DNA from 2 places in the Dorea sp. AF24-7LB genome. Region 2 is predicted to be linked to the other one. Evidence: riboswitches for the same ligand, from Rfam matches in the RefSeq annotation. Region 2 holds a riboswitch; the other holds the start of a gene.
What was found. Region 2 has a riboswitch for FMN ahead of DWY31_RS03460 (ECF transporter S component). Riboswitches for the same ligand answer to the same signal wherever they lie in the genome.
Positions count from the first base shown of each region.

Region 1 (15,623 bases), on a different contig from region 2:
AAGTCGCTGAAAGTCCGCCTCTTCTTGCGGCAACTACACTGGCTCCGACTTTCATCGTCTTATCAAAATGTGTACTGTAGAACAGACGATCCAGATAAGCGATCAATGTTGCATTTGCGGATGCATAATAAACAGGACTCGCAATTACAAGACCGTCACATGCTTCAAATTTTGCTGCGGATTCATTTACAATATCATCAAAAACACATTTTCCTTTTTCCATACATGTATAACAGGCAACACATCCTCGGATGTCTTTGTTTCCGATATCGAGAATCTCTGTCTCGATTCCCTCTTCATGAAAAATCTTCACCATCTCTTCTAAAGCAACTTTTGTGTTTCCTTTTACATGTGGACTTCCATTGATCATTAATACTTTCATCCTATGCTTCCTCCTTCTTTTGGTAATAATAAACTCAACAGCAGTGATACAACAAATACACTGACAACCACGTTACCACTAAACACATCACCAACTACCTGTGGCTTAGTGCAATCTTTGTCACTATAAATATAATTGAAAGAAGGATCCAAAGATCAGGGAGTTAGCCTGTTAGCTTATGAATCCATTTATAACTTTTAAAACGCAGAAAAATCGGCAGACACTTAAATATCTGATCTGACTGAACTGCGATCACTACTATTTCAACTGGAAGTTTCCAGTAAAATGCAGTTAAAAAGGATAATGGCATGACAATCCCCCAAACCGAGATCAGGTTAAGATACATGGAAAATTTTGTATCTCCACCACCTTGAATGAGCCCCACTCCAACCGGCATTTGATACGCCATTCCAACCATAACCACACTCATGATCATCATAAAATGATCTGCATATAAAGTTGCCTGCGCACTTAACCGGTACATAGACAATAAGGGGGCTTTCAATGCATGTTGACACTGTATGCTACCAAATTCTGCAATGCGATCACTGCCATCAACTTGAAAAAGGACCGGTAAAACACCGGATCCTTTGAAAAAAATGATTGCTTCATTTATTTCTTTTCCTCTCTGACCTTTCATGCAGGTTTTTGTACTTTATATTTTATATCATTTCGCATAAACAGGTAAAGGAAAATATAAATTTTCTGCTACTTCCTTCTCGCTTATATTGTTCTGAGCAGATTAACCATCTCAACCGCGCCAAGTGCACAATCATATCCTTTATTTCCGCCTTTACTTCCGGCGCGCGCAATTGCCTGTTCAATGTTTTCTGTTGTAAGCACTCCAAACATAACCGGTATTCCGCTTTCCAGGGAAACTGTCGCAATTCCTTTGGACACTTCATTGCAAACGTAATCATAATGCGTTGTATCTCCGCGGATAACCGCGCCAAGACAAATCACTGCATCGTACTTTCCGCTTTTTGCCATTTTCGATGCAACCAGTGGGATTTCAAATGCTCCCGGTACCCATGCGATATCTACATCTTCGTCTTTCACATCATGTCTGAGCAATCCATCCATTGCTCCGCCTACCAGCTTTGATGTGATAAATTCATTAAATCGTCCTGCTACGATTCCTACTTTCATGTCTGTTGCAACTAATTTTCCTTCTAATGTATTCATGTCTTATCCTCTTTTCTTTTTCAGAGTCATTTCCAGCTCTGTTTTATTTATGTATTGTTCCTGAACAATCTGCTTCTGTCAAAATTATCTCTCTGTTTTGTCTATTTAAAATTGTAATAAATGTCCCATACGTTCCTGCTTTGTCTTCAAATATTTCAAATCATAATTCGTTGCATCCATCTGGATCGGCACGCGCTTGCTGATCTCCATTCCGTAATCCTGGAGCTGATATACTTTATCCGGATTGTTTGTCAGAAGACGAAGCGAATGGATTCCAAGCTCTCTTAAAATCTGTGCTCCGATATAGTACTCTCTCTGGTCTGCCTCAAATCCCAGTGCCAGATTTGCATCCAGTGTATCCATTCCATTATCCTGCAGACAATAAGCCTTTAATTTATTAACCAGACCGATTCCGCGTCCTTCCTGCCGCATATATAAAAGTACTCCGCGTCCTTCTTTTGCAATTTCTTTCATGGAACAGTCAAACTGCTGTCCACAGTCGCAACGGAGAGATCCAAATACATCTCCGGTAAGGCACTCCGAATGTACCCGGCATAACACATTTTCTCCCTCTCCAATCTCGCCCATAACAAGCGCAATATGATGTTCCTGATTCAATTTATTCACATAACAATACGCAGTAAATAATCCGTATTTTGTCGGCATCTTCGTTACCGCCTCGCAGGAAACGAGTGTTTCTTTTACTTTTCTGTACTCCTGCAGCTCTTTGATGGTCATTGTCGGAATTCCATGTTTTTCTGCAAATGCTTTTAATTCGCTTGTACGCATCATCGTACCGTCTTCCCTCATGATCTCACAACATAACCCACATTCTTTAAGCCCGGCTAAGCGCATAAGATCTACGGTTGCTTCTGTATGTCCGTTCCGTACCAGTACACCGCCGTCTCTTGCAACCAGCGGGAACATATGTCCCGGTCGCCTGAAATCTTCCGGTTTTGCACCGTCTTCAATGCATTTTCTTGCTGTAAATCCACGTTCCTCTGCTGATATTCCGGTTGTTGTATCCACATGGTCAATAGATACGGTAAACGCAGTTTCATGATTATCTGTATTGTGTGTAACCATTGGTGCCAGTGAAAGGCTTGCTGCTACTTCTTTGCTCATCGGCATACAGATTAGCCCTTTCGCATGCACTGCCATAAAGTTTACATTTTCTGTTGTCGCATACTGTGCCGCACAGATCAGATCACCTTCATTCTCTCTGGTCTCGTCATCCATAACAAGAATATTTTTCCCATCCCGCAATGCTTGTAAAGCATTTTCTATCTTTTGAAATTTCATAGTTTCTCTCCTTCTATTTGACTAAATTATTAATTCTCTGCTGAACCTGTCATCGACAGTTTCCTCTTGATCTCCTGTCTGTTAATACCCGTAACGTTCCAGAAATTCTGCTGTAATTCCACCTGATTTTGAAGATTTACCATTTTTTCTATCTGTATTTCCTTCTGGTTTCTGCAAATTACTGTTCCTTTCCCGCAAGAATTTTTCCACATATTTTCCGATACAGTCTGTTTCCAGGTTTACCGGATCCCCCACTTTCTTTTCCTGCAATGCAGTATGACTCAGTGTATGTGGAATAACAGATACCTGAAAGGTTTTATCGTCAACTGCCGCTACTGTCAGACTGATTCCATCGATTGTGATCGATCCTTTTTCTACTATATAGTGTAGTATCCCAGCTGTTGTTTCAATCGTATACCATATTGCAATACTGTCTCTTTGCATTTTGCGGATTGTGCCTGTCCCATCGATATGTCCGCTGACAATGTGACCGCCAAATCTTCCGTTTGCCGCCATTGCCCGTTCCAGATTCACTTTGCTTCCTCTTCTAAGAAGTTTAAGGGAAGTCCGGTTCATTGTCTCATGCATAACATCTGCACAAAAACTGTCCGTGTCATATTTCGTCACTGTCAGACAAATACCGTTGACGGCGATGCTGTCTCCTATATGAATATCTTTTAATATTTCCTTTGTCTGGATCTGAAGACGGATTGAGGCATCTTCTGTCCGGATACTGCTTACCTTTCCAACCTCTTCTATGATTCCTGTAAACATTTATATTTCACATCGCTTTCTATTAAAAAATCTTCTCCGATCTGTTTGAGCCGACTGTTCACCAGTTGATATGCATCTGCCGGTTCATCAACGCCCATACCGCCTACCGGTCCGATTCCGGTGCCCCCGAAAATCTTCGGTGCAATATAAGTCTGTACACGGTCCACAATCTGTGCTTCTAATGCACTTGCATTTAATGTGCCGCCTCCTTCCACCAAAATGCTGTCAATTCCAAGTGCTCCGATTTTCTGTACAAGCTCTTTAAGATCTATTTTCCCATTCTTCTTACTGACCACCAGAACTTCACAGCCTGCTTTTTGATAAAGTTCTATTTTCTCCCGGTTTATTTCACATGTTGCAAAAATTGTCCTTACCTGCCTTGCTGTCTTCACAATCTGCGAATCCGTTGAAGTGCGAAGTGACGTATCACAAATGATACGGACCGGATCTTTTCCATTGGCAATCCGGCAGGTCAAAAGCGGATCATCTTTTCTGACTGTTTCACTTCCTACCATGATCGCCTGATATTCCAGTCTTGTTTTCTGAATGCACATTCTTGCCGTCTCACCGGTAATCCATTTGGATTTTCCGCTTGCAGTTGCAATCTTTCCGTCCATCGTCATTGCATATTTCATTAATATATAAGGAATTTTTGTTGTTATATATTTCCGAAAAATATGTGTCAGTTCCATGCATTCTTTTTCCAGAACCCCAACTTCTACTTCCACGCCTTTTGATTTCAAAAGCGCAATACTTTTTCCTGCCATCAAAGGATTCGGATCTGTCATTCCTACAACAACTTTTCGAATCCTGTGTTCTAAGATTGCTTCCGTACATGGCGGCGTCTTTCCATAATGACAACAAGGTTCCAAAGTCACATAAAGAGTTGCTCCTTCCGAAGATTCTTTGCAGTTCTTTAATGCATTGCGCTCTGCATGCAGTCCGCCATAATATTCGTGATAACCTTCCCCGATAATCTTTCCGTCTTTGACAACCACAGCACCTACCAGCGGATTCGGGTTCACTCTTCCCTTTCCTTTTTCAGCAAGCGTAATCGCACGCTGCATATAAAATTCTTTCTCATCTGTCATTCCTTTTTCACCTCCTGTTTTCTACAGCAATAAAACACGTTTTGCGAGTTTTATTTGCTGATTAGCGGGTCGTTAAATGCAACCATTCAAGCATGGCGCATTTTCCTCGTCGCCATAACAAAAAAGAAAATGCCTTGAATTCTACCTCATTCAAGACATTTAAAAGTTTCTTTTGATTATTTTATCAGATATAAAATATAAAAAGCTCTGAAATGGATGTTCATTCCAGAGCTAAATGTTCAAATCTGATTCTTCGTATTGCTTATCAAAGATTCTTCTCATCTTCTTTCATCCAGACTATACTGTCGGCTTCGGAATCTCACCGAATCATACCTTACGGCTCGCGGGCTTTACCGCCGGTAGGGACTTACACCCTGCCCTGAAGATAGTTATTCAATTGACTGCCTTTATTATAGCACTGCGCAAGAATCTGTCAAGAGAGAGTTTTATCCCCACACTTCTTCTGCTACTTCTTTAACGAGTGCAAGTTTTGCCCATTGTTCTTCTTCTGTAAGTTTGTTTCCAATCTCGCAGGAAGCGAATCCACACTGCGGACTTAAACACAGACGGGAAAGTGGTATATATTTTGCAGCTTCATGAATTCTTGCAATGATCTTGTCTTTGTCTTCCAGTTGCGCAGATTTTGTTGTCACAAGTCCGAGTACAACTTTCTTCTCGCCCGATACGGCTGCCAATGGCTCAAATCCACCGGAGCGCTCATCGTCAAATTCCAGATAATATGCGTCTACATTTTCTCTTGCAAATAATACTTTTGCAACGCTGTCATATGCTCCGCTGCTTGCATAAGTAGAATGAAAATTACCGCGACATACATGTGTATTGATGATCATATCCTCTGGTTTTCCTTCAATTGCAAGATTATTAATACGAACAAGCTGCTCTTTGATCGCTTCCAATCCTTCTTCATCTGTTCCGAAAAATGCTTTTGCATTTGGATCTACCAGCATGCCCCAGGAGCAGTCATCTAACTGTAAATTTCTGCATCCTGCTGCATACAGATCTTTGATCACTTTACGGTATCCTTCTGCAATATCCTGCACCAATTCTTCTGTATCTTCATAATATTTGCTCGTATTCGGCATTGCAAATGGCATGATCATCTGTTCTAAAAACTGTGCCGGAGCAGGAATTGTCTGTTTTGCAACTGTGTTTTCATCTTCCAGTGCTTTCACAAAACGGAAATGCTCTACAAACGGATGCTCTCCTGTTACAGCTACTTTTCCTGTCAGGTAAGTGTCATCGATCATAGCTGCTTCCCCGTGGAACGGAAGTCCTGTCTCTGTTTTGCTGTGTCCGACTCCGTCAAATCCCCACATGAAATCCAGATGCCAGGTTGCTCTTCTGAACTCTCCGTCTGTGAGCACTTTGTATCCTGCTGCCTTCTGTTTTTCAACCAGTGCGCGGATTTCCTGATCTTCTACACTTGTCAGTTCTTCTTTTGTAATGGTTCCTGCCTCATATTTGCTTCTTGCCACTTTCAGCGCTTCCGGACGCAAAAAGCTTCCTACATAATCATATCGAAATGGTGTGTTCTGTTTTGCCATTGTAATTCCTCCTCTGTAATCTATTTTTATTTGCTTTGGTATCTTGTGTACAATGGCTATTATATCGGCATTCCTGTTATTCGTAAAATACACAAAAATAGTTGTTTGTCATAACTTTAAGCTATATCAAGCAACTATTTCTTATACGCATTATTTATAATTAAACTCTAAAAAACTATGGTGACAGCGGATTTGTAGCATATTTCCGCAGTGCCTTAAGATACGCATCTCCAAGTTTACTCGGATGAAATTTCTTATGCAACAGAATTCCAATCTCCATCTCACCTTCTTCATCCAGCGGAACTGCAACAATGTCTGAACTATTCAGATCTTCATCAATCACACCACTGCACACCGTATATCCATTCAGACCGATCAGCAGATTAAATAATGTTGCCCGGTCTCTTACACGAATATTTTTCGGACGCTCTACCATGCTGAATATTTCCTCCGAAAAATAAAATGCATTATGCTCTCCCTGTTCAAACGACAGGTACGGATATGGTTTCAGTTCTTCCATTGTCACGCTTTTCCTGCCTGCAAGCGGACTTCCGGAACTTACAAAAATATGCGGTCGTGCGACAAACAGTCTCTCAAAGCGGAGATCATTCGACTTCAGAAGCTTGTCGATCACCGCTTCATTAAAGCAGTTCTTATATAAGATTCCGATTTCACTTTTCAGACTTGCCACATCTTCAATGATTTCATATGTCTGCGTTTCGCGTAGAGAAAAATCATATTTTTCATTTCCATATTCTTTAATCAAGTCAACAAAAGCGTTTACTGCGAAAGAATAATGTTGCGTCGATACACAGAATTCCTGTTTTCTGGCACTTTTATTCATGTATTTTTCTTCCAGAAGTTCTGCCTGTTCCAACACCTGTCTTGCATATGCAAGAAATTCTTCACCGTCTTTTGATACAACAATTCCTTTGTTGGTCCGATCAAAGATCCGCACATGCATTTCTTTTTCCAGCTCTTTGATTGATTTTGTCAGACTCGGCTGTGAAATAAACAGTTCTTTTGCAGCTTCTGTCATCGTACCTGCCTTTGCAACTGTAACTACATATTTTAATTGTGCCAGTGTCATCCTCCCTGCTCCTTCCTGTGTGGCATTTGGTGTTATCATACTTTCTTTTTCCTTTCATTGTCAACTTTTTTTGATTCTTGTCTTGAATCCCCTATTACCCTCCGCTATAATAGGTTATTGATGATTGGAGGAAAAAAATATGATTTCTACAAAAGGCAGGTATGCCCTTCGCGTTATGTTAGATCTTGCCATGCAGGATCCTGAGCGTTATATTCCGCTGAAGGAAATTGCCTCAAGGCAGGAACTCTCAGAAAAATATCTGGAGATCATCCTGAAAACACTTGTAAAACAGAAACTATTACGGGGTATGCGTGGAAAAGGCGGCGGATATCAGCTGACACGCGCACCGAAAGACTATACCGTTGGCGAGATTCTCATGCTTACCGAAGGTAATTTATCTTCCGTAGCCTGTCTTGCACCGGATGCTGAATCCTGTGACCGTGCTTCGTGCTGTCTCACATTACCAATGTGGCAAAAATTCGATTCTATGGTGCATGATTTCTTTTTTGGCATTACCTTAGCCGACCTTTTGGAAAATCGCTCTGGTCAAACAACAGAAAATCAATCACAGGAGTTGTAACAAATGAAATTTATTAAACAATTTGGCATTATTCTTGCCATCTCTTTTATCGGAGAGATTATGAATTATCTGATTCCTCTCCCGGTTCCGGCAAGTATCTACGGTCTTGTTCTGATGCTTCTCTGTCTGCATTTTGGAATTGTACATATTGATTCCGTGAAGGATTCCGGCAAATTTCTCATAGAAATCATGCCACTCATGTTCATTCCTGCGGCCGTAGGTCTGATTGAATCCTGGAAAACCATTGGTTCCAAAATCGGAACTTACCTTATTATAACGGTATTATCTACCATCTTTGTTATGATTGTCGCCGGTCACACGACACAGGCATTTATCCGCTTTTCAAAAAGCAAAGACAATCAGGAAAGGAAGGACTCATGAATTTTTTTGAAAACTCTGTCTTCTTCGGCGTCACAATAAGTCTGATCGCTTATGGCTTTGGTCACGCCCTACAGGGCAAGTTTAAGCTGGCTATACTGAACCCGCTCCTCATCTCTGTGGCATCTATTATCGCCCTGCTTGCGGTCACCCACATTGATTACAAAGCTTATTACAGTGGCGCACAGTACCTGAGTTATCTGCTCACGCCTGCAACCGTCTGTCTGGCAATTCCATTGTATGAACAGTTCGAGCTGCTGAAGAAAAATCTGGCCGCTGTCATATGTGGAATCTTCTCCGGAGTTTTTGCATCCTTATGTTCCATTCTTGCAATGGCTGTATTCTTCGGCTTATCCCACAAAGAATACATTACATTCCTTCCGAAGTCTATTACAACAGCAATTGGCATTGGTGTATCAGAAGAGCTTGGCGGATATGTGACATTAACGGTTGCCGTAATTATCCTGACCGGTATTCTCGGTAATATTATTGCGCCGTTTATCTGTCGCCATTTCCGAATTACAGAACCGATTGCACGCGGAATTGCTATTGGAAGTGCTTCGCACGCCATCGGTACTGCAAGAGCTATGGAAATGGGCGAGATTGAAGGTGCAATGAGCAGTCTTTCCATTGCGGTGTCGGGACTTATCACAGTTATCGGTGCATCCATATTTGCACAATTTATGTAATATCAAATAACTATGGAGGATTCTTTATGCGAAAACTTGTAATTTATCTTTCGAGTTATAAAAAAGAGAGCTTTCTGGCTCCCTTTTTCAAACTTCTGGAAGTCGTTTTCGATCTGATCGTACCACTGGTTGTGGCACGGATCATCGACGTGGGCATTGTGAACAATGACCGTATTTACATTTTACAGCAATTTCTTATCCTGCTCCTGATGGCAGCGATCGGACTTGCCTGCAGCTTTACGGCACAATTTTACGCCGCAAGAGCCAGCGTAGGCTTTGCTACAAAAGTAAGACAGGCTCTGTTCGACCATATTCAGACGCTTTCCTTTACAGAGCTGGATACACTTGGTACAGACACGCTGATCACAAGGATCACCGATGATGTAAACCAGGTACAGAACGGTCTGAATCTTGGGCTTCGTCTTCTTCTTAGAAGTCCTTTCATTGTAATCGGTGCAATGGTTATGGCATTTATGATCAATGTGCGCTGTGCCCTGATCTTTGTTCTGGCGATCCCGATTTTATTTGTCGTCGTATTTTCAATCATGCTTGTCAGCATCCCGCTTTTCAAAAAAGTACAGGGACACTTAGATCATGTAACCGGGCTTACGCGCGAGAATTTAACCGGTGTACGTGTTATCCGGGCTTTCTCCCAGGAAGAAAGCTCTGTCCGCGACTTTGACAGTGCCAACCTCGCTCTGACAAAATTAAATGAATTTGTCGGACGTATTTCTGCATTGTTAAATCCACTGACTTATCTGTTGATCAATATGGCAACGGTCTTTCTGATCTACAAAGCCGGAATTGAAGTAAATCTTGGAAATTTAAAGCAGGGACAGGTCGTTGCCCTTTATAACTACATGGCTCAGATTATTGTAGAGCTCATCAAACTGGCTTCCCTCATTATCACTCTGAATAAATCCATGGCATGCGCAGATCGTGTAGCTTCTGTCTTCAACCTTTCTTCTTCCATGACTTATCCGGAAGAAACAAAAGCGGACAATGACAATACCGACACAGCCGTTGCTTTTGAGCATGTCAGCTTTACTTATGAGGGCGCAGGTGCCGCTAGCCTGAGTGACGTTTCATTTTCTGTAAAGAGGGGACAAACCGTCGGCATTATCGGCAGTACCGGAAGTGGTAAGTCTACACTGGTAAATCTGATCGCCAGATTCTACGATGCAACTGCCGGTTCAGTTTTTTTAAATGGAAAAAACATAAAAGATTACAGCCGCAATGATCTCTGCGACAGAATCGGCGTCGTTCCGCAGAAATCCGTTCTGTTCAAAGGCACCATCCGCGATAATCTCCACTGGGGCAATCCGGATGCAACAGATGAGGAGCTCTGGAATGCACTGGATGTTGCACAGGCAAGAGATGTTGTAGAAGCAAAAGAAGGTTGTCTTAATTTTGATATTGCACAGAACGGACGTAACCTCTCCGGCGGACAACGTCAGCGTCTGACGATCGCCCGTGCACTTGTCAAACATCCGGAGCTTCTAATTCTGGACGACAGTGCCAGCGCACTTGATTTTGCCACAGACGCAGCACTTCGAAAAGCACTGCATAATTACTGCAAAGGAACAACAACTTTCCTTGTTTCCCAGCGTGCAGCCAGCATCCGTCAGGCAAATCTCATCCTTGTACTGGATGATGGATCTCTTGTCGGTACCGGAACTCATGATGACTTATTAGAACATTGCAGTATTTATCAGGAAATCTATTATTCGCAATTTCCGGAAGAACGCAATAAAGGAAGAAAGGAGGCAAACGTATGAACCCGAACAAAAACAGCTCCAACCAGAAAAGCTTAACAACTCTCTGGAAAGTATTACGTTTTATCGGAAGATATCGCTTCCTTCTGATTCTGTCTATCCTGTTTGCCTGCATCACTGTCGTCATGCAGTTATATGTGCCAATCCTGTTCGGAGATGCGATTGACCAGATCATCGCGGAGCATCAGGTACATTTCCATAAAATGATATATTTCCTCGGTCGCATAACAACTCTGGTTATCCTTTCCAGTATCATTACCTGGTTTATGAATATGATCAATAACCAGCTGACTTACCGTACCGTACAGGATATCCGTTCAAAAGCGATCCGGCAGATTCAGCGTCTGCCACTTTCTTATCTGGACGGACACAGTACCGGAGACATTGTAAGCCGTGTCATTGCAGACACAGACATATTATCTGATGGTCTGCTTCTTGGCTTCACTCAGTTGTTTTCCGGAATTGTAACAATTATTGTAACTTTACTTTTCATGTTATCCAAAAATATCTGGATTACTTTACTTGTCATCGTATTGACACCGTTTAGTTTCTTTGTTGCGAAATTTATTTCTTCTCGTTCTTATGAGATGTTCCACAAGCAAAGTACTACACGTGGAAAGCAGACAGCTCTTATTGAAGAAATGATTGGAAACCAGAAAATCGTACATGCTTTTGGATATGAAACCACAGCATCTACACGCTTTGATGAGATCAATCAGGATCTGAAAGAATACAGCCAGAAAGCTGTCTTTTACAGCAGTCTGACAAATCCGTCCACACGTTTTGTCAACAACATCATTTACGCAGGTGTAGCGCTTCTAGGTGCCTTCCTTGTTCCTTATGGAATGTTGACCGTCGGCGGGCTGTCCGTTATGCTCTCCTATGCAAACCAGTATATGAAACCATTTAACGATATCAGTTCCGTCATTACAGAGCTGCAGAATGCGCTTGCATGTGCTTCCCACATTTTTGAGCTTCTGGAAGCAGAGCCGGAATCTGCGGATTCAGCAAATGAGCTGACAGATATAAAAGGAGAAGTGACCATTGATAACGTATCCTTCAGTTATGATCCGTCAAAAGAGTTGATCCGTGATTTTAATTTAAACGTAACACCGGGTATGCGTATAGCGATCGTTGGTCCTACAGGCTGCGGAAAAACAACACTTATTAACCTGCTTATGCGGTTCTATGACGTTCAGAGCGGTTCTATTTCCATTGATGAACAGAACATTCAAGAGATTTCCCGCCATTCTCTGAGACATAGTTTTGGTATGGTTCTTCAGGATACATGGATTAAATCCGGGACTGTCCGCGAGAATATCTGTATTGGAAAGCCTGACGCAACAGATGAGGAAATTCTCGAAGCTGCTAAACGATCCCACAGTCTTGGATTCATCCGTCGTCTGACGGATGGGCTGGATACGATGCTCCACGAAGACAGCTTAAGCCAGGGACAAAGGCAGCTCCTTTGCATTACGCGTGTCATGCTCTGTCTGCCGTCTATGCTGATTCTTGATGAGGCAACTTCAAGTATCGACACACGTACAGAAGTGCAGATTCAGGAAGCGTTTGACAGACTCATGCAAGGACGTACCAGTTTCATCGTTGCACACCGTCTCTCAACGATCCGAAGCGCCGATCTCATCCTTGTGATGAAAGACGGAAAAGTAATCGAACAGGGAACACACGATGCACTGATGCACGCCGGCGGTTTCTACAAAGACTTATACAACAGCCAGTTTGCAAAGGTAACCGAATAATTATAACAATAGACCCTACCGAACCTGCCACTGGCTGATTTCTATAAATATTATAGCGACGCAAAAAGCAGATTCTGTATGAATGCTCTTCATACGGAATCTGCTTTTTATAACTGATTATTTATTCTGTTTTCTATATACTCTTTTTGTATACATTCTGCCTGAATTCTGCAATCTAATAATCTTATACGTCATATACTCCCATGATCACAATACCGATTGCGACAAACAGGATCATCAAATAATGCTTCCATGAAAGCTTCTCCTTTAGGAAGATACGGCTCCACAAAACCGACACAACGCAATAAGATGAGATCATCGGCGCGCTCATTGTAAGATGCTTACTGTCTGCAATTGCAAAAATGTAAGCCAACTGTCCTGCTGTTTCACAAATAGCTCCTGTATACTTTGGAACTTCTAATTTCAATGTAAAATGATCTTTCTTGATCACAATCACATAAATGAAGCAGACAACAGCTGCGATGAAGAATGTCAGCTCATATGCTACATTTGCACTGCTTTCATTCAGTGTCTCAAGAACACGGTTATCTGCATATGTCCCTGCTGCATCCAAAAGGCAATATGCAAGCGGCAGTGCCAGAGCCAGCCAACTCTTCGCATATTGATAATTTCCTGCTTCCTGACGCTTCTTGCGAAGCTCATCATCCTCTTTGGACTCAACAACACCCAGGCCGATTACTCCGACGCATACAAGAATAACTGCAATCAGTATTGCCTTATGCTCTGTATCAAACTGTCCGGTTACCAGCGTTGTTACTGCTACAAGTGCGCCGGATGCATTACAGATTGGTGAAGAGATGGACAATTCAATGTACTGCAGTCCCAGATATCCCAGTGTCATAGAACCGATATATAATAAAGATACCGGTAAATATGTCCAGATTACATGAAGGTTAATCTCTACTCCCTGAACAAATATCTCAATCGCCGCATGGATACCCATAACTACACCAACAGCAATTACCATTTTTAAATGATTGTACTTTTCATTACCATTACGGCAGCCAATCTTCGAAAAAAGATCTGAGCCACTCCAGCAAAGAAGTGCAATCAATGCAAGCCAAAACCACATTTTTTATTTCTCCTCTATTCTTTAGTTTTTCTCTGTATCTTCAGTCTTAGCTCCATCAAGGCTTTCCAGGCTAGAGAAAAATAATTCATAGAAGTCATCTTCTGCTGTCAGCATCGGGGAATTCTCACCACCGCCATTCGTGCTGCGTTTCATTGCCGCGTGAAATTCTTCACCACTGGCAATCAGCTCCATCTCATATAGCTCGTATCCCATCCCACGGCAAGTTCTGCAAAAAGCACTCACCGGATCGGATTCCAGGCGCGTCCCAAGAAGCTGTTTTCGCAAATCCGGATCCTTCCCTGCCCTTGTCTGCAATTCATCCAGAATCTCCACCACGTTTCTCATATTTCTCACTCCTGCTTTTTCTTTTGTGGACTTCACATGACTAAATTGATACATGAATCAGTCACCATGATACCAAAAGTAGGAATACCTTGTCAAATAATTCGAATGTCTTTTATCTATTTTCAGGCTTTTCTGCTTTGTTTGCCTATCAATAATGCCGCCATCGGCATCACGATAACGCATGCAATCGCACCAAATATCATAGATACACAATTTTGAAACAGTATTTTTGAATTCAATAATGTTTCCAGCGTATAATTCCGCATCTTCAAATACGAAAATAGCAATAAAGATTCTCCAAGATAAGCAAATAGTAATGTATTCACTGTTGTTCCGATTACTTCTCTTCCAATCTGTATTCCACTTTCTATAATTTCCACAATACTCATATCCGGTTTATGAATGCTGATTTCATATACAGAAGTTGTCACAGTAAGCGCCATATCAAGCACAGCTCCTAATGTACTGAGTATAATCACAGCTATTGCAACATTACGCATATTGATATCAAGATCCATATTATAATACAACACATCCTCTTCTGCCGCCTGAATCTCATTCAGCCCTCCCGTTTCGCTGCTCCATACTATTATATAGATAAAAACAAATAGAACTGTCATTGTCAGTAATGTTGCTATAAATGCACTCTTTGTCTTGACATTTGTGCCATTTTGATAAAATAACGTTATGCAGGAAATAATGACAGCTGCTCCGACTGTAACCAGAAGCACCGGTGCACCCGCGGCCATGAGCCAGATTGCCAAACTTAGAAACAGCATATTTCCACACAATGAAATAATGGATACAACCCCTCTGTCTCCACCAATAACGACAATCAAGAACAGTAACAGCAAACCAAGTATTATCAACATGTCTTCTTCACCTTCCTCACTGTTAATTTCATCATCACAGATGTGATCAGAATGGATACAGGTATTGCCAATACAATTCCAATACTCTCTACAAAGAATCTACATAATTCGCAAGGTATATGCAATCTGATAATCGTCATAAGCCGAACACTGTTATTCATTCTGATCAGACACATCGGAATCAAACCACATCCAAATACAAAAAGCAACACATTAATCATTGTTCCCATAATGTCATATCCAATCTCTCTTCCGGACCGAAACAACTCCCGGAATGTAACTTCCGGCTTCTTCGTAACAAGTTCACTCAGCGCCGCTGCAATTGCCACTGCAACATCCATAATTGCTCCAAGTCCAGACAACAAAATCTCCGCATGAAAAATCTTGTCTGGAGTATCAATGCTTCCCAAATATTCCATCGTAGAATAATCTAACTCATCAACATGACGAATCACAACGTCAAATACTCCCATGATCATCGCCAGTACGAGCAATGTTGACACTAGCGCTGCCCATGTTTTTCTATGGATTCCGTTTAAACCAACCAATGTAAAAACTGCAAAGAAAATTACCATTTTATTACAGATTGCTACCACGTCTGCCTCATCACTACTACTTAGAAATCCGATTGCAAATATTATGATGTTGATTCCCACCGTCACGATAGTGAGTATGCCTTTCTTTCCCGCAATGGTCATCAATATAAATATCAAAAGTCCCAATAATATGACAAGTTCAGCAT
Region 1 covers NZ_QUFR01000009.1:93,033-108,655, forward strand. The annotation lists gene DWY31_RS10035 (flavodoxin family protein) at 1-382, opposite strand, end outside; gene DWY31_RS10040 (MATE family efflux transporter) at 546-1,022, opposite strand; gene ribH (6,7-dimethyl-8-ribityllumazine synthase) at 1,106-1,567, opposite strand; gene DWY31_RS10050 (bifunctional 3,4-dihydroxy-2-butanone-4-phosphate synthase/GTP cyclohydrolase II) at 1,673-2,869, opposite strand; gene ribE (riboflavin synthase) at 2,951-3,643, opposite strand; gene ribD (bifunctional diaminohydroxyphosphoribosylaminopyrimidine deaminase/5-amino-6-(5-phosphoribosylamino)uracil reductase RibD) at 3,625-4,734, opposite strand; FMN riboswitch at 5,011-5,125, opposite strand; gene DWY31_RS10065 (5-methyltetrahydropteroyltriglutamate--homocysteine S-methyltransferase) at 5,181-6,299, opposite strand; gene DWY31_RS10070 (LysR family transcriptional regulator) at 6,475-7,389, opposite strand; gene DWY31_RS10075 (RrF2 family transcriptional regulator) at 7,529-7,969, shown strand; gene DWY31_RS10080 (CidA/LrgA family protein) at 7,973-8,350, shown strand; gene DWY31_RS10085 (LrgB family protein) at 8,347-9,036, shown strand; gene DWY31_RS10090 (ABC transporter ATP-binding protein) at 9,063-10,814, shown strand; gene DWY31_RS10095 (ABC transporter ATP-binding protein) at 10,811-12,571, shown strand; gene DWY31_RS10100 (EamA family transporter) at 12,756-13,664, opposite strand; gene DWY31_RS10105 (hypothetical protein) at 13,686-14,009, opposite strand; gene DWY31_RS10110 (YibE/F family protein) at 14,132-14,881, opposite strand; gene DWY31_RS10115 (YibE/F family protein) at 14,875-15,623, opposite strand, start outside.
Region 1: linked by a shared signal. The riboswitch ahead of ribD (bifunctional diaminohydroxyphosphoribosylaminopyrimidine deaminase/5-amino-6-(5-phosphoribosylamino)uracil reductase RibD) and the one ahead of DWY31_RS03460 (ECF transporter S component) in region 2 are both predicted to bind FMN.

Region 2 (15,623 bases):
GGATGGTACAGGAAATACCACCGTGACCTTCCGTGGAGACATCACCCGGATCCGTACAGAATATGGATATCAGAGATTATGCTGCAGCAGACAAGGGTAGAAGCGGTGAAGGGATATTATGATCGCTTTTTACAAGCGTTGCCGACAGTGAAGGATCTGGCAGAGGCGCCGGAAGACAAGCTACTCAAATTGTGGGAAGGTTTAGGGTATTACAACCGGGTACGCAACATGCAGAAAGCAGCAATCCAGATCATGGAAGAGTATGGCGGTGAATTTCCGGCAGATTATGAGAAAATCCTTGAACTGAAAGGGATCGGAAGCTATACGGCAGGAGCAATCAGTTCATTTGCGTTTGGAATTCCGAAACCGGCAGTAGACGGCAATGTGTTGCGTGTAGTAACAAGAGTTCTGGCAGATGATGCAGATATTATGAAGCAGAGCACGAAGAAGAGGTTGGAGAAAGCGCTCGAAGAAGTCATCCCGGCAGATGCGGCCAGTGATTTTAATCAGGGACTGATCGAGCTGGGAGCGATTGTCTGTGTGCCAAATGGCGAACCAAAATGCGGAGAATGTCCACTTAAGAATATATGCCGTGCAGAAAAAGAGGGGCTGACAGATAAGTTACCGGTGAAGAAAAAAGCAAAAGCAAGGCGGATTGAGAAAAAGACCGTTTTTCTGTTTGAAGATCTGCAGGAGATTGCTATCCGCAAAAGGCCGGCAAAAGGATTGCTTGCCGGACTCTATGAACTGCCGAATGTAGAAGGGCATCTGACAAGAAAAGAGGCAGAAAACTATTGCCGTTCTATTGGACTTATGCCGGTAAGAATTAAAAAATTACCGGATGCAAAGCACATTTTCAGCCATGTGGAGTGGCAGATGAAAGGTTATCAGATTCAGGTGGATGAGTTGGAGAAGACAAACGAGAAAGGATTTTTGTTCATACATCCGGGAGAGATCCGGGAGAAATATTCCATCCCATCTGCATTTGCAGCATATACGAAGGACATTATATGATACCAGAATACCAAGTTCGGCACGGAACAATACGCGGGTATCAGAAAAAGAAGAGGAGTGTGATTAGAAGATTACACTCCACGAAAATAAAAAAGAATCGCAATTGACAGATTGGTTTATAGAGATCAGTCAACTGCGATTCTTTTTATTTTAATATTATATTTTATCCTAGATCGGCTGCTGTGACAGCTTCGGTGCCCGCTTTGTCTGTGTTACATAGATCAGCGGATAAATCATAAAGGTAAGTGCCACTGCTGCGATCACATCCGTTACAGAGTGCTGCTTTAAGAACATGGTAGACAGAACAATCAGTCCGGCAAGTCCGTAAGAAACAAACTGGATACCGCGGTGTTTTTTCAGTGCCTGGCTGTGTCCGATGGCGATAGCAGCGCCAAGTGAATTATATACATGAATACTTGGCAGTACATTCGTCGGTGTATCGGTGCTGTAAAGCTGTTGTACCAGTCTTGTAAAAACAGTATCGTTCGCAAATGTGTGCGGACGCAGGTTTAATTCATTTGGAAATACTGTGCAGATGATCAGGAAGATCGTCATTCCAGTGAATAAAAATGCTGTAAGCTGGTAATATCCTTTCTTATCCGTAAAGAAGAAATATGCGATCGTTACAGCAATAAATAAAAACCATAACAGATACGGAACAATAAAATATTCTACAAACGGGATATAATCGTCAAGTGGTGAGTGGATCAGATAGTAATGGCTGAATCTGTGCTTCTCCAGATAACAGAACCAAGGCATGTAGATAAAGCTATATAATAAAACCCATGCATGACGATACCGCAGGATAAATTGTTTGATTTTCGTAATGGATTGCATAATTACGCCCCTTTATATAACAAGTCTTATCTAAAGATTAGCTAAGTTTCTCAACGGATTATAACATGAAAAGATAGAATCAACAACAATGTTCATCTATTCTTAATAATTTTCACCATGTTTTTCGAAAATCTGCATATCATAACAGCGTTTGCCTTCCAGCAATGCCTCAGGTGTACGAAGTGTCCAGACAGCTGTAGGTGTTCCAAAGAATTTCCGTAAGAAAGAAACAGTAAATTTAGGAAGGTTTTTCAGTTTATAAGAAATAAAATCCGGTCTGCCAAGAAAATTAAGAAGCAGGTTTTCGGCAAGAAAACGTAAAAACCAGAGTTCTTTCAGAGGATCCTTCGTAAGTCTGGAAGAAAGCTGTCCACGCAGAACTTCCGGAGCATGCCTGCGATACCAGAAAAGTCCCATCGTATTAAAAGACTGAATCATATAATTTCCATGATAACAGGAAAGGGCCTTATGAACATGCTGACAGATAGCGGTGGAACGACCGGGAATTTTCAATTCGATCAGAAGAGGTACCTGTCCGTTTACCAGTGACAGAACATCTTCAAACAGAGGAATCTGTTCTTCCGTATCCTGGAGACGGCATGTTTTCAGCTCCGGAACTGTCAAATCTTCGATCGTGCCGGATTTTTTACAGACACGGTTCAGAGTATCATCGTGGAAAACAACCAGTCTGCCATCTTTGGTGAGATGAACATCCAGCTCAATGCCATAACCGTGGGAAAGCGCCTGCCGGAACGCGGGCATAGAATTTTCTGGAATTCCATTTTCAATACTGTGATATCCACGATGAGCAAAACAGGTTCCACGATACAATTTTAAAAGTTCCTGCCGTTTGCCTGTCCGGGGGAAAAGTAAAAAGAGAACAAATAAACACAGACAAACAATAAAAATGAGTATTCCGTGATACATAAAATACATCTCCTTAACTTAAAATCAGACGAATTTTCTCAGGTTCCAGAGAACAGGTAATTTCTCGTTTTAAATATACCGGTTCTCCGTCTGTATGGACCGCAAGTGGTTTCGGGCTGGTAAAAGTTGCTTTTTTACATTGATATGTATGGATTCCTTTGAAAAATACATGCCATCCTTTAAAAGCGGTTGGCAAAAGCATAAGAATGACAGCTTTCGGGAATCCTTCTACTACAATAACATCCAGAATATCATCAGAAGGATCTGCTTTTGGACAGAAACGGAATCCACCGCCCTCTGTGCGCTGATTCATAGCCGCAGCGAAATAAACTTTGTGAAAAAGTATTTCTTCTGTATCACCGGACAGCTCCGTAAGCCGAATGTGCATATCACAGGGTGTCATGGTGAAAATCTGGGAAAGTGCAACGCCAACGTAGGATAGTTTTCCAAGATGCAGCTTATTAAGAAATCGTTTCAGCGGAGAGACGATTACCTGATGGCAGACAGCGGCATCAAATCCAAGACCGGAACTGACAGCAAAACGGCGCCGGCAATAAGGCTTGCTGTCTGTTTCATATTCTGTCACTCCGATATTTAAGTATGCAAAACGGGAAGGCTTAAGGATATGTTTAAGTGCTGTGAGTGGATCCCGGGAAAGTCCCATGCTCCTTGCAAAATCATTGCTGGACCCAATCGGAATGTATCCAAGTGTGATGCCGGACAGATCGCTGATGCCGTCAATGACTTCATTTAAAGTGCCGTCACCGCCAAGAACAATCAGTGTTTCCAAAGATGGATCGGCACACAAATGAGCGGCAAGCTTCGAGGCATGCCGCTGATATTTAGTGAAAAAGACCTGATAAGAGATCTCGTTCTCTTTCAGATATTGTTCCAGTGTGTTCCAGACAGTCTGACCGAGGCCGCTTCTAGAACCGGGATTTACAAGAAAAGTGTACATGATTTAAAATGCTCCGTTCAGATAAGTCTCCAGACTTCGCTTCATATTTCCTTCAAAATCCGCATGTCCTTCTTTCAGACACCATTCAAAAACGTTACCGATCACGATCATACGGATATCGGTTGTAAGAGCTTCCAGATCTCCGGATATCTGTAAAATTCCGGCATCCATGCATTTCTGCAGATAATTGTGGACCGTAACGATCGGATAAGGACGCTCCGTACGGATGAGCGGGTTCAGAGACTGGTTCTTTGGTGTATAGTAATTCGACATAAATTCTACGCCCAGATCCTGGCAGTAATGTACATAATTCAGATAGACGTAGATGATCGCTTCTTTAGCTTCAGCCGGAGAAGCCGGAAGATCAAGAAAATCCGGATTGATGCTCGGCTGCTCTTCTATATAATAAGAAAGAAGATCGTCTTTTGTTTTGAAATGATGATAAAAACTTCCGTTGGAAACCCCAGCTTCGTCACAGATATTTTTAATCGACAATGCTTCATATCCGTCTTTTTGTAAAATATTTTTGGCAGCGGCGAAAATCCGAGCTTTCGTTTCCATAGACTTCTGCTGCTGCTTGGACAATGGTTTTGTTTGTACTGTTTGATTCATGATGATCAAGAATCTCCTTTTTCTTTTATGATAACCTTAAGTATAACATAATAAATAGCTGTTTTCAATAAAACAGAGTGAACTCTGTATTTACTGTTCCATTGCAAGAAAGAGACATTTTCGCTATAATAAGAAAGATTGTGGAAAGCCACAGAAAGTAACATTCAGAAAGGATATAATTATGGATATCAATCAGAAGATTACAGAAGAATTAGGCGTAAAAAAGTGGCAGGTAGAAGCGGCTGTAAAATTGATCGATGAAGGTAATACAATTCCATTTATCGCCAGATACAGAAAAGAAGCAACTGGTACACTGGACGACGAACAGCTTCGTAAATTATATGAAAGACTGACCTATTTACGGAATCTAGAGGAGAAGAAAGAACAGGTACTGGCAAGTATAGAAGAACAGGGAAAATTGACAGAAGAGCTGAAAGCAAAGATCGTTGCGGCACAGACACTGGTCGTGGTAGAAGATCTCTACCGTCCGTATCGCCCGAAACGAAGAACCCGTGCGACGATTGCGAAGGAAAAGGGACTGGAGCCACTGGCAGCACTGATTACTTTACAGAAAGCAAAAGAGCCGCTGGAGAAGCTGGCAGAAGACTATGTTAATAAAGAAAAAGGTGTAGAGACAGTCAAAGATGCGCTGGACGGCGCGAAGGATATTCTCGCAGAAGCAGTGTCTGATGAAGCGGCATACAGAAGCTGGATCCGTAAGAGAACCATGCAGAAAGGAACTCTTATTTCCACTGCAAAGGACGAAAAACAGGAGTCGGTTTATGAGATGTATTACGAATTTGAAGAAGCACTCAGCAAGCTGGCGGGACACCGCATCCTTGCGCTGAACCGTGGAGAGAAAGAGAAGTTCCTGACTGTAAAAGTAGAAGCACCGCAGGATGATATCTTACGATATCTGGAAAAACAGATCATCCGCACAGATAATCCGTATACGACTCCGGTACTTCAAGAAGTAGCAGAGGACAGTTATAAACGTCTGATCGCACCGGCAATCGAGCGGGAGATCCGGAGTGAACTGACGGAAAAAGCAGAGGATGGAGCAATCGAAGTGTTCGGAAAGAACTTAGAGCAGCTTCTCATGCAGCCTCCAATCACAGGAAGAACCGTGCTTGGCTGGGATCCGGCATTCCGAACCGGATGTAAACTTGCAGTTGTAGATCCGACCGGAAAAGTTATCGGTACAACAGTCATCTATCCTACTGCACCGACAACACCGAAGAAGATCCAGGCGTCCAAAGATTTATTAAAGAAGATCATTCCGAAGTATCACGTATCACTGATCTCAGTAGGAAATGGAACTGCATCCAGAGAATCTGAGCAGTTTATCGTAGAGTTATTAAAAGAGATTCCGGAAAAAGTAGAGTATATCATTGTAAATGAAGCAGGAGCTTCTGTATATTCGGCAAGTAAACTTGCTTCAGAAGAGTTCCCGAATTTTGATGTCGGGCAGAGAAGTGCAGCGTCCATTGCAAGACGACTGCAGGATCCGCTTGCTGAGCTTGTGAAGATCGATCCGAAATCGATCGGAGTCGGACAGTATCAGCATGACATGAACCAGAAGAAATTAAGCGAAGCACTTTCCGGTGTTGTAGAAGATTGCGTAAATAAAGTCGGTGTCGATCTGAATACAGCATCCGCACCGTTGCTTTCCTATATCTCCGGTATTTCTTCTGCGATTGCCAAAAATATCGTTGTATATCGTGAAGAAAATGGCAAATTTACAAACCGGAAACAATTATTAAAAGTAGCAAAGCTGGGACCGAAAGCATTTGAACAGTGTGCAGGTTTTATGCGTATCCAGGACGGAGATAATCCGTTAGATGCTACCAGCGTGCATCCGGAGTCCTATGCGGCAGCAGAAGAACTGTTGAAGAAGCAGGGATTTTCCGTAGATGATATCAAAGGAGGAAAACTGACAGGATTATCACTTACGATCCGTGATAAAAAACGTCTGGCAGAAGAGCTTGGAATCGGTGAGATCACACTGGAAGATATTGTAAAAGAATTGGAGAAACCGGGAAGAGATCCGCGAGATGAGATGCCAAAACCGATCCTCCGCACGGATGTTCTGGAAATGAAAGACCTGACAGAAGGCATGGTATTAAAAGGAACAGTGAGAAATGTCATTGATTTTGGAGCCTTTGTTGACATCGGTGTCCATCAGGACGGACTGGTACACATTTCAGAATTAAGCGATAAGAAATTTGTAAAACATCCACTGGAAGTAGTAAGCGTTGGTGATATCGTGGATGTCAAAGTTTTAAGTGTGGATCTTAAGAAAAAGAGAATCCAGCTGACAATGAAAGGTATTCAATAAAATAATTTTACAAAAGTAATTTAATAAAAAATACAAAAAAGCGAGAGGTGTTTAGTATGCAGAAAAATTGGGGAAAAACATTGTTCACACTTGCCGGAGTATTATTGGGGAATATCATTCTGGCATTTGCAGTTGCAGCATTTATCGTACCAACAGGTATTGTCATGGGAGGCGCAACCGGTATTGCACTTACGATCACACATTATGTGCCGATGTCCCTATCGGTTGTATTATTAGGTGTAAACGTCATATTGTTCCTGTCAGGAGCTTTTATACTCGGAAAAAAATTTGCAGTTACAACGATTGTAAGTACATTTTTATATCCGCTTTGCCTGTCAGTTGTCCAGAAGATACCGGGAATTACAACGCTGACAGATAATCAGCTGCTGTCCGCAATTTATGCGGGAGTGCTTATGGGAATTGGAATTGGTATCATTGTAAGAGTTGGTGCTTCTACAGGCGGAACCGATATCATAGCACTGATCCTGAACAAAGTGGCACATATTCCACTGGCACCGCTTATGTATGTGGTTGATTTTATTGTGCTTTCTTCACAGATCCTCTTTTCTAATTCAGAACAGGTGATGTACGGTATTTTGAATCTGGTGCTGACAACGGTACTACTAAATAAGGTGATGCTGCTTGGAACTTCACAGATACAGTTGTTTATCATATCTGAGAAATACGAAGAGATCCGGGAAGATTTATTATCCAAGCTCGATCTTGGAACAACGATGATCTATATTGAAAACGGTTATCGTCATGAAAAACAGAAAGGTGTTATGTGCATCATTCCGAACCGGAAACTGTATTCCACAAAAGAAATGATCCACAGCATCGATCCGTACGCATTTATTACGATCACACAGATCAATGAAGTGCGAGGTCAGGGATTTACTTTCGAACGTATCCGTTATCAGGAACTTCCGGAAGACCGGAAGTCGGCAGGTGACAGACAGTCTTAGATTTTTGAAAGTCAGACATAATGGATGTTTGTGTGAGATAATACTTCGGAAAAGTTTCACTTGCAATTTAAGAAGTACAGCACTATAATAAAAAACAAAGAGAAAGATTCTTCGGGGTCGGGTGAAAGTCCCAACCGGCGGTATAGTCCGCGACCCGGTATGATACGTACCGGCTGAATCGGTGTAATTCCGATACCGACAGTAAAGTCTGGATGAGAGAAGAGTTATGCATAGAAAAAGCAATATTATTACCCCGGTATTTTGTTTGATACCGGGGTTTTATTGTTGCAATAGGAAATTGATTTTCTTACTATATAAAAACTTCAGCAAGATGTAATGCATAGTTCCGGAAGTTTTCTTTCTAAATATAAGTATTTTAAAGGAGACCAACATATGAGTACAAGTACAAAAACAATGGCAGCAGCACAGACAAAGAACAGGACAAAGATCCGTGTAATGGCACAGGTTGGAATGTTATCTGCAATTGCATTAGTATTAATGCTTTTCGAGATTCCGCTTCCGTTTGCACCATCTTTTTACGAGATCGATTTCAGTGAAGTTCCGGTATTAGTCGGATGTTTTGCAATGGGACCATTGGCAGGAGCAACGATTGAATTCATCAAGATCATTCTGAACTTTGCGGTAAATGGAACCATGACAGCAGGGGTAGGTGAGATTGCTAACTTCCTGATCGGATGCGCATTTGTGGTACCGGCAGGTCTGATCTACAAGAAAAAGCATAACCGCACAGGCGCTATCGTTGGTATGATTAGCGGAACATTATTTATGACAATCCTTGGATGTTTCCTTAATGCATACGTATTATTACCGGCTTATGCAAAAGCGTTCCAGATGCCGATGGATGCACTGGTTGGCATGGGAACAGCAGTGAACAGCCACATTACAAGCGTTACAACGCTTGTAATCTTTGCAATCGTGCCATTTAACCTGTTAAAAGGTGTGCTGGTATCGTTGATCGTATTTTTGATCTATAAGAAGATCAGCCCGATATTCCATATGGGAAGATAGAAGAAAATATTAGATAATGATGAAAAAAAGAAGGACAGAGCCTTGATTTTTAGGGTTCTGTCCTTGCTTGTATTATAATGCAGTTTTCAGCAAGTTGCCATCTGGTGGGAAATACAGGTTTTAATTTTTTTGAAAAAATATCCAAAAAAACTAGAACCAGGCTTCAAAAAATCTGTGAATCTCTTGAAATATTCCCGTAACCGTGTATAATAAACTTTGTTCGGTAATTTTGAACATAAAGTATAGTAATAGAAAACTCCAGAACGAAAATATATCTCGGAGGTGATAGGGTGGATATCGGAAAGAAATTGAAAGAACTGCGTTTGCAAAATGACCTGACGCTGAATGATCTGGCATCCAGAAGCGAGCTGTCAAAAGGCTTTCTGTCCCAGGTGGAGAGAAATCTGACAACGCCGAGTATCGCAACGCTGGAAGATATTCTGGAAGCGCTTGGAAGTAATCTGTCAGACTTTTTCCATGAGGAAGAAGAGCATCAGATTGTATTCGGACAGCAGGATTTTTTTGTGGATGAACAGGAAGGTTTTCAGATTGAGTGGATTGTGCCTAATGCACAAAAGAACCAGATGGAGCCTATTATTTTAACATTGGCGCCACATCAGAAAAGCCGGGAAGTGTCGGCGTTTCAGGGAGAAGAATTTGGCTATGTATTAAAAGGCAGCATAACAATTGTGCGTGGCAAGAAGAAATATAAAGTAAAGGCGAAGGAAACGTTTTATATGGATGGTTCCAGAAGCCATTATTTATATAATCATGGGAGCGGGGAAGCAAAAGTATTGTGGATCACCAACCCGCCGATGTTTTAAACAGACGAGAACGATAAAAGGCTGAGATATTATAGCTGACAGATTATAGAAGGGAGACGTGAGATGGAAGAGAATAAGATCATTGAATTCCGCAACATTGTCAAAAGTTTTGACAGCCAGGTTGTGTTAAAAGGAATCAATCTTGACATTTATGAAAATGAATTTGTAACACTGCTCGGGCCAAGTGGCTGCGGTAAGACAACACTTCTTCGGATTCTGGGAGGATTCCTGGAAGCAGACGAAGGAAGTGTGATTTTTGATGGCGAGGAGATCAGTAATAAGCCGCCGTATGAGCGGGAACTGAACACGGTGTTTCAGAAATACGCACTCTTTCCACATCTGAGTGTTTATGAAAATATTGCATTTGGGCTTAAGATAAAAAAAGTCGGAAAAGACATCATTGACCAGAAAGTCATGAAGATGTTAAAGCTTATCGGACTGGAAGGATTTGAAGACAAGAATACAACACTGCTTTCAGGAGGCCAGCAGCAGCGTGTTGCAATTGCAAGAGCGCTTGTCAATGAGCCGAAAGTGCTGCTTCTTGATGAGCCGCTTGCTGCGCTTGACCTGAAACTCAGAAAAGAGATGCAGTATGAGTTGAAACGGATCCAGCAGGAGGTCGGTATCACCTTTATTTTCGTAACACATGATCAGGAAGAGGCACTTACGATGTCGGATAAGATCGTTGTTATGAAAAATGGTGAGATCCAGCAGATCGGTTCGCCGCAGGATATTTACAATGAACCGGCAAACCGTTTCGTAGCGAACTTTATCGGTGAAAGCAACATTTTATCAGGAACGATGATAGATGATTATAAAGTCATGTTTGATGATATTGTATTTGACTGCGTGGATTATGGATTTAAGAAGAATGAAAAAGTAGACGTTGTCATCCGTCCGGAAGATATTGATATTGTAGATGTAAAAGACGGTAAGATGACCGGAGAAGTTTTGAGTGTGCTGTTCAAAGGTGTTCATTATGAAATCATGGTGGAGACAGTTCCGGGGACCAGCGTTACGGTAAATATGCGTGTCATCCGCAACCACGAAGTGACAAGTGAAGACGGAAAAGAAAAAATCAGTGCAAACAACTTCTATGTTGATGTTGACGATGTGGAAGAAATGGATGATAAAGAGATTATCGCGTTCTCCAATGCGCAGGCATGGGAAGTAGAGACAGATGATTATATATCCATTGCAAAAGTAGAATACGAACTGGAGAAAGAAGAAGGACAGTATCCGGTTACATTTACAACCGCAGATGGAACAAGCATCGAGAGAACAATCTTTGTAGTCAACCAGCCGTTCGTTAAGAATGAAAAGGCAAATGAAGCGGTTATGGCGTTCAACTTCTTCAAAACAGTAGATGAGATCAATGATTCACAGGCATTGGATACAGATCTGAAAACATGGGCAAATGCACAGGGCTGGAAGTTAAGCGATGAAGATCAAAGTGTGGACATCAGTGTAGATTATGACTTTGAACCGGAAGAAGTGACAGAAGGTGTATATCAGATCACATTTTCAACAACCGGTCGCGAATTTAAGATCCATACGACTGATTATTCGGAGGAAGGACAGGAGGTCGGCCTGACATTCTTCCCGGAAGATATTCATGTCATGTCAAAGGTGGTGTACTAGATGAAACGTTTTCAGCAGCTTGCATGGCCGTATATCGTGTGGGCAGTGATGATGCTTGTTCTTCCGATGGCACTGATCGCACTGTATTCTGTAATGAATCAAGGCAACAGCATCATTTCTTTCTCGTTCACACTGGAACATTATGCCAAATTTTTTACCGATCCGGATTTCTTATTAATCCTCTGGCGTTCCATACTGATTGCGGTGAAGACAACCGTTTTATGTCTGCTTCTCGGCTATCCGATCGCATATTATATAGCAAGAAGCACAGAAAAAGTACAGAATATATTGATTTTATGCATTACACTGCCGATGTGGATCAACATGCTTGTGCGAACATACGCATGGATCGGACTTCTGAGCAACGGTGGTATTTTTCAGAAAATACTTGGATTTTTCGGACTTGGAAATGTAGAGCTTCTCTATACAGAGGGCGCCGTACTGCTCGGTATGGTATATAACTTCCTTCCGTTTATGATCCTGCAGATCCAGACGTCCTTAAGCAAGATGGATTATTCGCTGATCGAAGCGAGTGCGGATCTCGGGGCCAGTCCCGCACAGACTTTCCGCAGAATTACTTTGCCACTTTCCATGCCGGGAGTAATTAATGGAATTACGCTCGTATTCCTTCCGGCAGTCAGCTCGTTCTTTATTCCGAAGCTGCTTGGAGGCGGTCAGTATTTCCTCATCGGAAATATGATCGAAAACCAGTTTATCACAGTCGGAGAGTGGAATTTTGGAAGTGCGGTGTCTATGATCATGGCGATTATTATGATGCTTCTGATGATGGCTGTACGGAAAGTGGAGCAGCATAATCAGGGCGGAAAGGGGGTATAAAAGATGAAACAAAAGAAACGACGGATCGGGAAGATCTTGATGGTACTTTCAGTCATCTTTTTCTACCTTCCGATATTATATATGATTATTTTTTCATTTAACGATGGAAAATCACTGACAAGCTTTACCGGATTTTCACTGCGCTGGTACCGGCATATGCTGGATTCCAGCGATATGATGGAGGCGCTCTCTACAACATTCAGTGTGGCGGTGCTGGCTACAATTATTTCCACAATTGTAGGAACAATTTCTGCAATTGGAATAAGTAAGTCAAAAAAAGTTGTGCGTGATCTGATGGATCAGGTCAATAATCTGCCGCTTATGAACCCGGAAATTGTAACAGCGATTGGCTTTATGCTGTTATTTATCACATTCCGTGTGGAAAAAGGCTATGTGACGATGCTGCTTGCGCACATTGCATTCTGTATCCCATATGTCATGCTTTCCGTGATGCCGAAGATCCGCTCACTGGATCCGAACCTGGCAGATGCGGCAATGGACCTTGGGGCGACACCGTGGCAGGCTCTGACGAAAGTTATTGTGCCACAGATCACACCGGGAATCGTGTCCGGAGCGCTGATTGCATTTACCATGTCCGTAGATGATTTTATCATTTCTTATTTCGTAACCGGACAAGGTGTAAAGAACTTAAGTATTATGGTGTATACAATGAGCAAACGTGTGAATCCGAGCATTAACGCCATTTCTACGCTTGTTGTTATGATTATTACGATCGTACTTCTGGTGATCAATATTATGCCAATGCTGGCAAGCAAAAGAAAGAAGACAGATGTAGTCAGAAGAAGGAGAATGTGGATACCGGTCACAGCCGTCTGTGCGGCGCTGGTTGCGGTCATATGTGTTGCGCAGTTCGGTGGAGCACAGAACAAACGTCCGTTTGAAGGACAGACACTCAGGATTTATAACTGGGGAGAATATGTCGGTGAACATATCATTCAGGACTTTGAAAAAGAAACCGGTGCGAAAGTTATGCTGGAGAACTTTGATTCCAATGAACAGATGTACATCAAAGTCGCAAATAAAGAAGCGTATGATATTCTCGTTCCGAGTGATTATATGATTGAGCGTCTGATTTCCGAAGGATATTTACAAAAACTGGATAAATCAAAGCTGACCTGTATGGATAAGCTGAATAAAGCGGTCAAAGGACTGCCATATGATCCGAAAAATGAATATTCGGTTCCGTATTTCTGGGGAACTGTCGGGATTGTCTATGACAAGACAAAGGTATCCGAAGAAGATTTGAAAAAAGAAGGTTATAACATTTTCCTGGATCAGAAATACAAAGGAGATATTTACCTGTATGATTCAGAGAGAGATTCTTTCATGATGGCGTTAAAGTCACTTGGATATTCGATGAATACCAGTGATCAGGGAGAGATTGATAAGGCTTACCAGTGGCTCCTGAAATGCGTGGGAACGATGAAGCCGGAGATCGTGACGGATGAGATCATCGATAATATGGCACAGGCGAGAAAAGCGCTGGGACTTATCTATTCCGGAGATGCAACTTATGTCATGGCGGAAAATCCGAAAATGGGATACTATCTTCCAGACAGCGGAACAAATCAGTGGTCCGATGCGATGGTTATTCCGAAAAATGCCAAAAACGTTGAACTTGCGCATGCATTTATCAATTATGCAAGTGATTACGACGGCGCATATGATAACTCTAGCTATGTTGGCTATACATCTGCCAACAAAAAGGTTATGGAGGATTTACACGGCAAAGGTGGCGAGTTCGAAGGAATCGACGCATATATTCCGAGAACGGATAATAAAAAAGATGAAGTCTTTGAATACAATGAGAAGACGAAGAAGATCATCAGCAATCTGTGGAGCAAAGTGAAGATTGCAGCAAGTAATAAGTAGATAGGTTTTTGGCACATCCAATATATGTAAGTATTGGCAAGGGGAAAGATTGCTGCAGGTAATAAGTGAATAGAGATTCTCGGATTAAGGAATGGACTGAGAAAAGGAATAAGAGCCTGACTTCAAAGTGATAATCCATAAAATAATGGAAATAGCTTAAGAAAGTTCAGGCTCTTATAGTATGCATTATTAATATAACCGGTCGTTAATGTGCTGAAGAATTTGAAAATTATATTTTAACACAGTTCAAACAGTTTCTGTCATATTAATCCCTCGACTGTGAAGAAAAGTCTGTAAATAAGATTCTTCTATGATAATGAAGAGCGAAAAGCTCCCGGTATCAAGGAAATTACAGATCCTCGGAAAATATCGCCGTACTCCGCTTCAGAATTCCTTTCATATATGCAATTGCAGTTCCGTAGTTTGTGATCGGTACACCGGCATCTTCTGCACATTTCAGACGATATTTCATTTCACGCTCATTCAGTGTGCATCCACCACAGTGGATAATTAATTGATACTTATCCACATCCGGTGGAAATTCTGTTCCGCTCTTGAAATCAAATTCCACATTTTCCCCCGTGTATTCACGAATCCAGTTCGGAAGCTTTACCGTCCCGATATCTTCGCACTGACGGTGGTGTGTACAACCCTCACAGATGAGGATACGGTCACCGTCTGAAAGTTTATCAAGTGCACTGGCACCGCGTACAACCGTATCCAGATTTCCTTTATATCTTGCAAATAAGATTGAAAAAGAAGTAAGCGGTATATCGGCAGGTGTCAGCTTGGAGACTTTTGCAAATGCCTGGCTGTCAGTGATGACAAGCGAAGGCCTTGTCCCGAGTTTTTTTAGGGTTTCTTCCAGTTCGGAATCCCTTGTAACAATCGCCGTAGCACCACAGTCTAAAATATCCCGGATTGTCTGCTGCTGTGGGAGAATCAGTCTGCCTTTTGGCGCGGCCTTATCGATCGGAACGACAAGCACAACAAAATCTCCGGGGTGGATCAGATCTGCTACGATCCGGTGGTCATTGTCATCGGACGGGGCAAGGGAAGCAATCTTTTCTTTCAATTCATAAATGTGATCCATATCAGAGGCACTGACAAAAAAAATCAGATCTTCCTGGATACCGTATTTTTCAGCAGTTTGTCTTCGAAGTGCTGTTATGGAAGTATTTGGTGCGGAAGTGACTCTGTAACCGTCTGTATTTTGGATTTGCGTATCACTGGTAAGCAGATCCGTCTTATTAAACACAAGCAGAAATGGAATCTCTTTCGCCTGGATTCGTTTTAAGATAGCCTCATCTTCCGGTGTCATACCAAGAGTGGCATCCATAACAAGAACAGCAATATCTGTTTTATTCAATATCTGATAAGCCTTCTGCACACGGAGCGCTCCAAGTTCGCCCTCGTCATCAAGCCCCGGTGTGTCAATCATGACAACCGGACCAAGCGGAAGAAGCTCCATCGCCTTTAAAACCGGATCAGTGGTCGTTCCCTTTACATCTGATACAATCGCCAGATCCTGCCCGGTCATGGCATTGATCACACTGGATTTCCCGGCATTCCTGCGTCCGAATATCCCGATGTGTACACGCTCAGCGGAAGGTGTATTGTTCATACTCATAAAGAAATCCTCCTTCTGTGGATAAATTGTGTGGATGAGTTGTGGATAAACAAAAGGTAAAAAAAGGGGACGGGGATTTTCTAGAAAAGCCCCGTCCCCTTTTTTAGAATCTAAAATC
Region 2 covers NZ_QUFR01000002.1:206,830-222,452, reverse strand. The annotation lists gene mutY (A/G-specific adenine glycosylase) at 1-1,014, shown strand, start outside; gene DWY31_RS03490 (phosphatase PAP2 family protein) at 1,183-1,851, opposite strand; gene DWY31_RS03485 (glycerophosphodiester phosphodiesterase) at 1,954-2,778, opposite strand; gene DWY31_RS03480 (diacylglycerol/lipid kinase family protein) at 2,792-3,736, opposite strand; gene DWY31_RS03475 (TetR/AcrR family transcriptional regulator) at 3,740-4,348, opposite strand; gene DWY31_RS03470 (Tex family protein) at 4,530-6,686, shown strand; gene DWY31_RS03465 (YitT family protein) at 6,743-7,651, shown strand; FMN riboswitch at 7,755-7,879, shown strand; gene DWY31_RS03460 (ECF transporter S component) at 8,045-8,680, shown strand; gene DWY31_RS03455 (helix-turn-helix domain-containing protein) at 8,971-9,504, shown strand; partial or broken gene DWY31_RS14310 (ABC transporter ATP-binding protein) at 9,568-10,647, shown strand; gene DWY31_RS03445 (ABC transporter permease) at 11,146-11,982, shown strand; gene DWY31_RS03440 (extracellular solute-binding protein) at 11,986-13,875, shown strand; gene hydF ([FeFe] hydrogenase H-cluster maturation GTPase HydF) at 14,225-15,505, opposite strand; gene hydG ([FeFe] hydrogenase H-cluster radical SAM maturase HydG) at 15,609-15,623, opposite strand, start outside.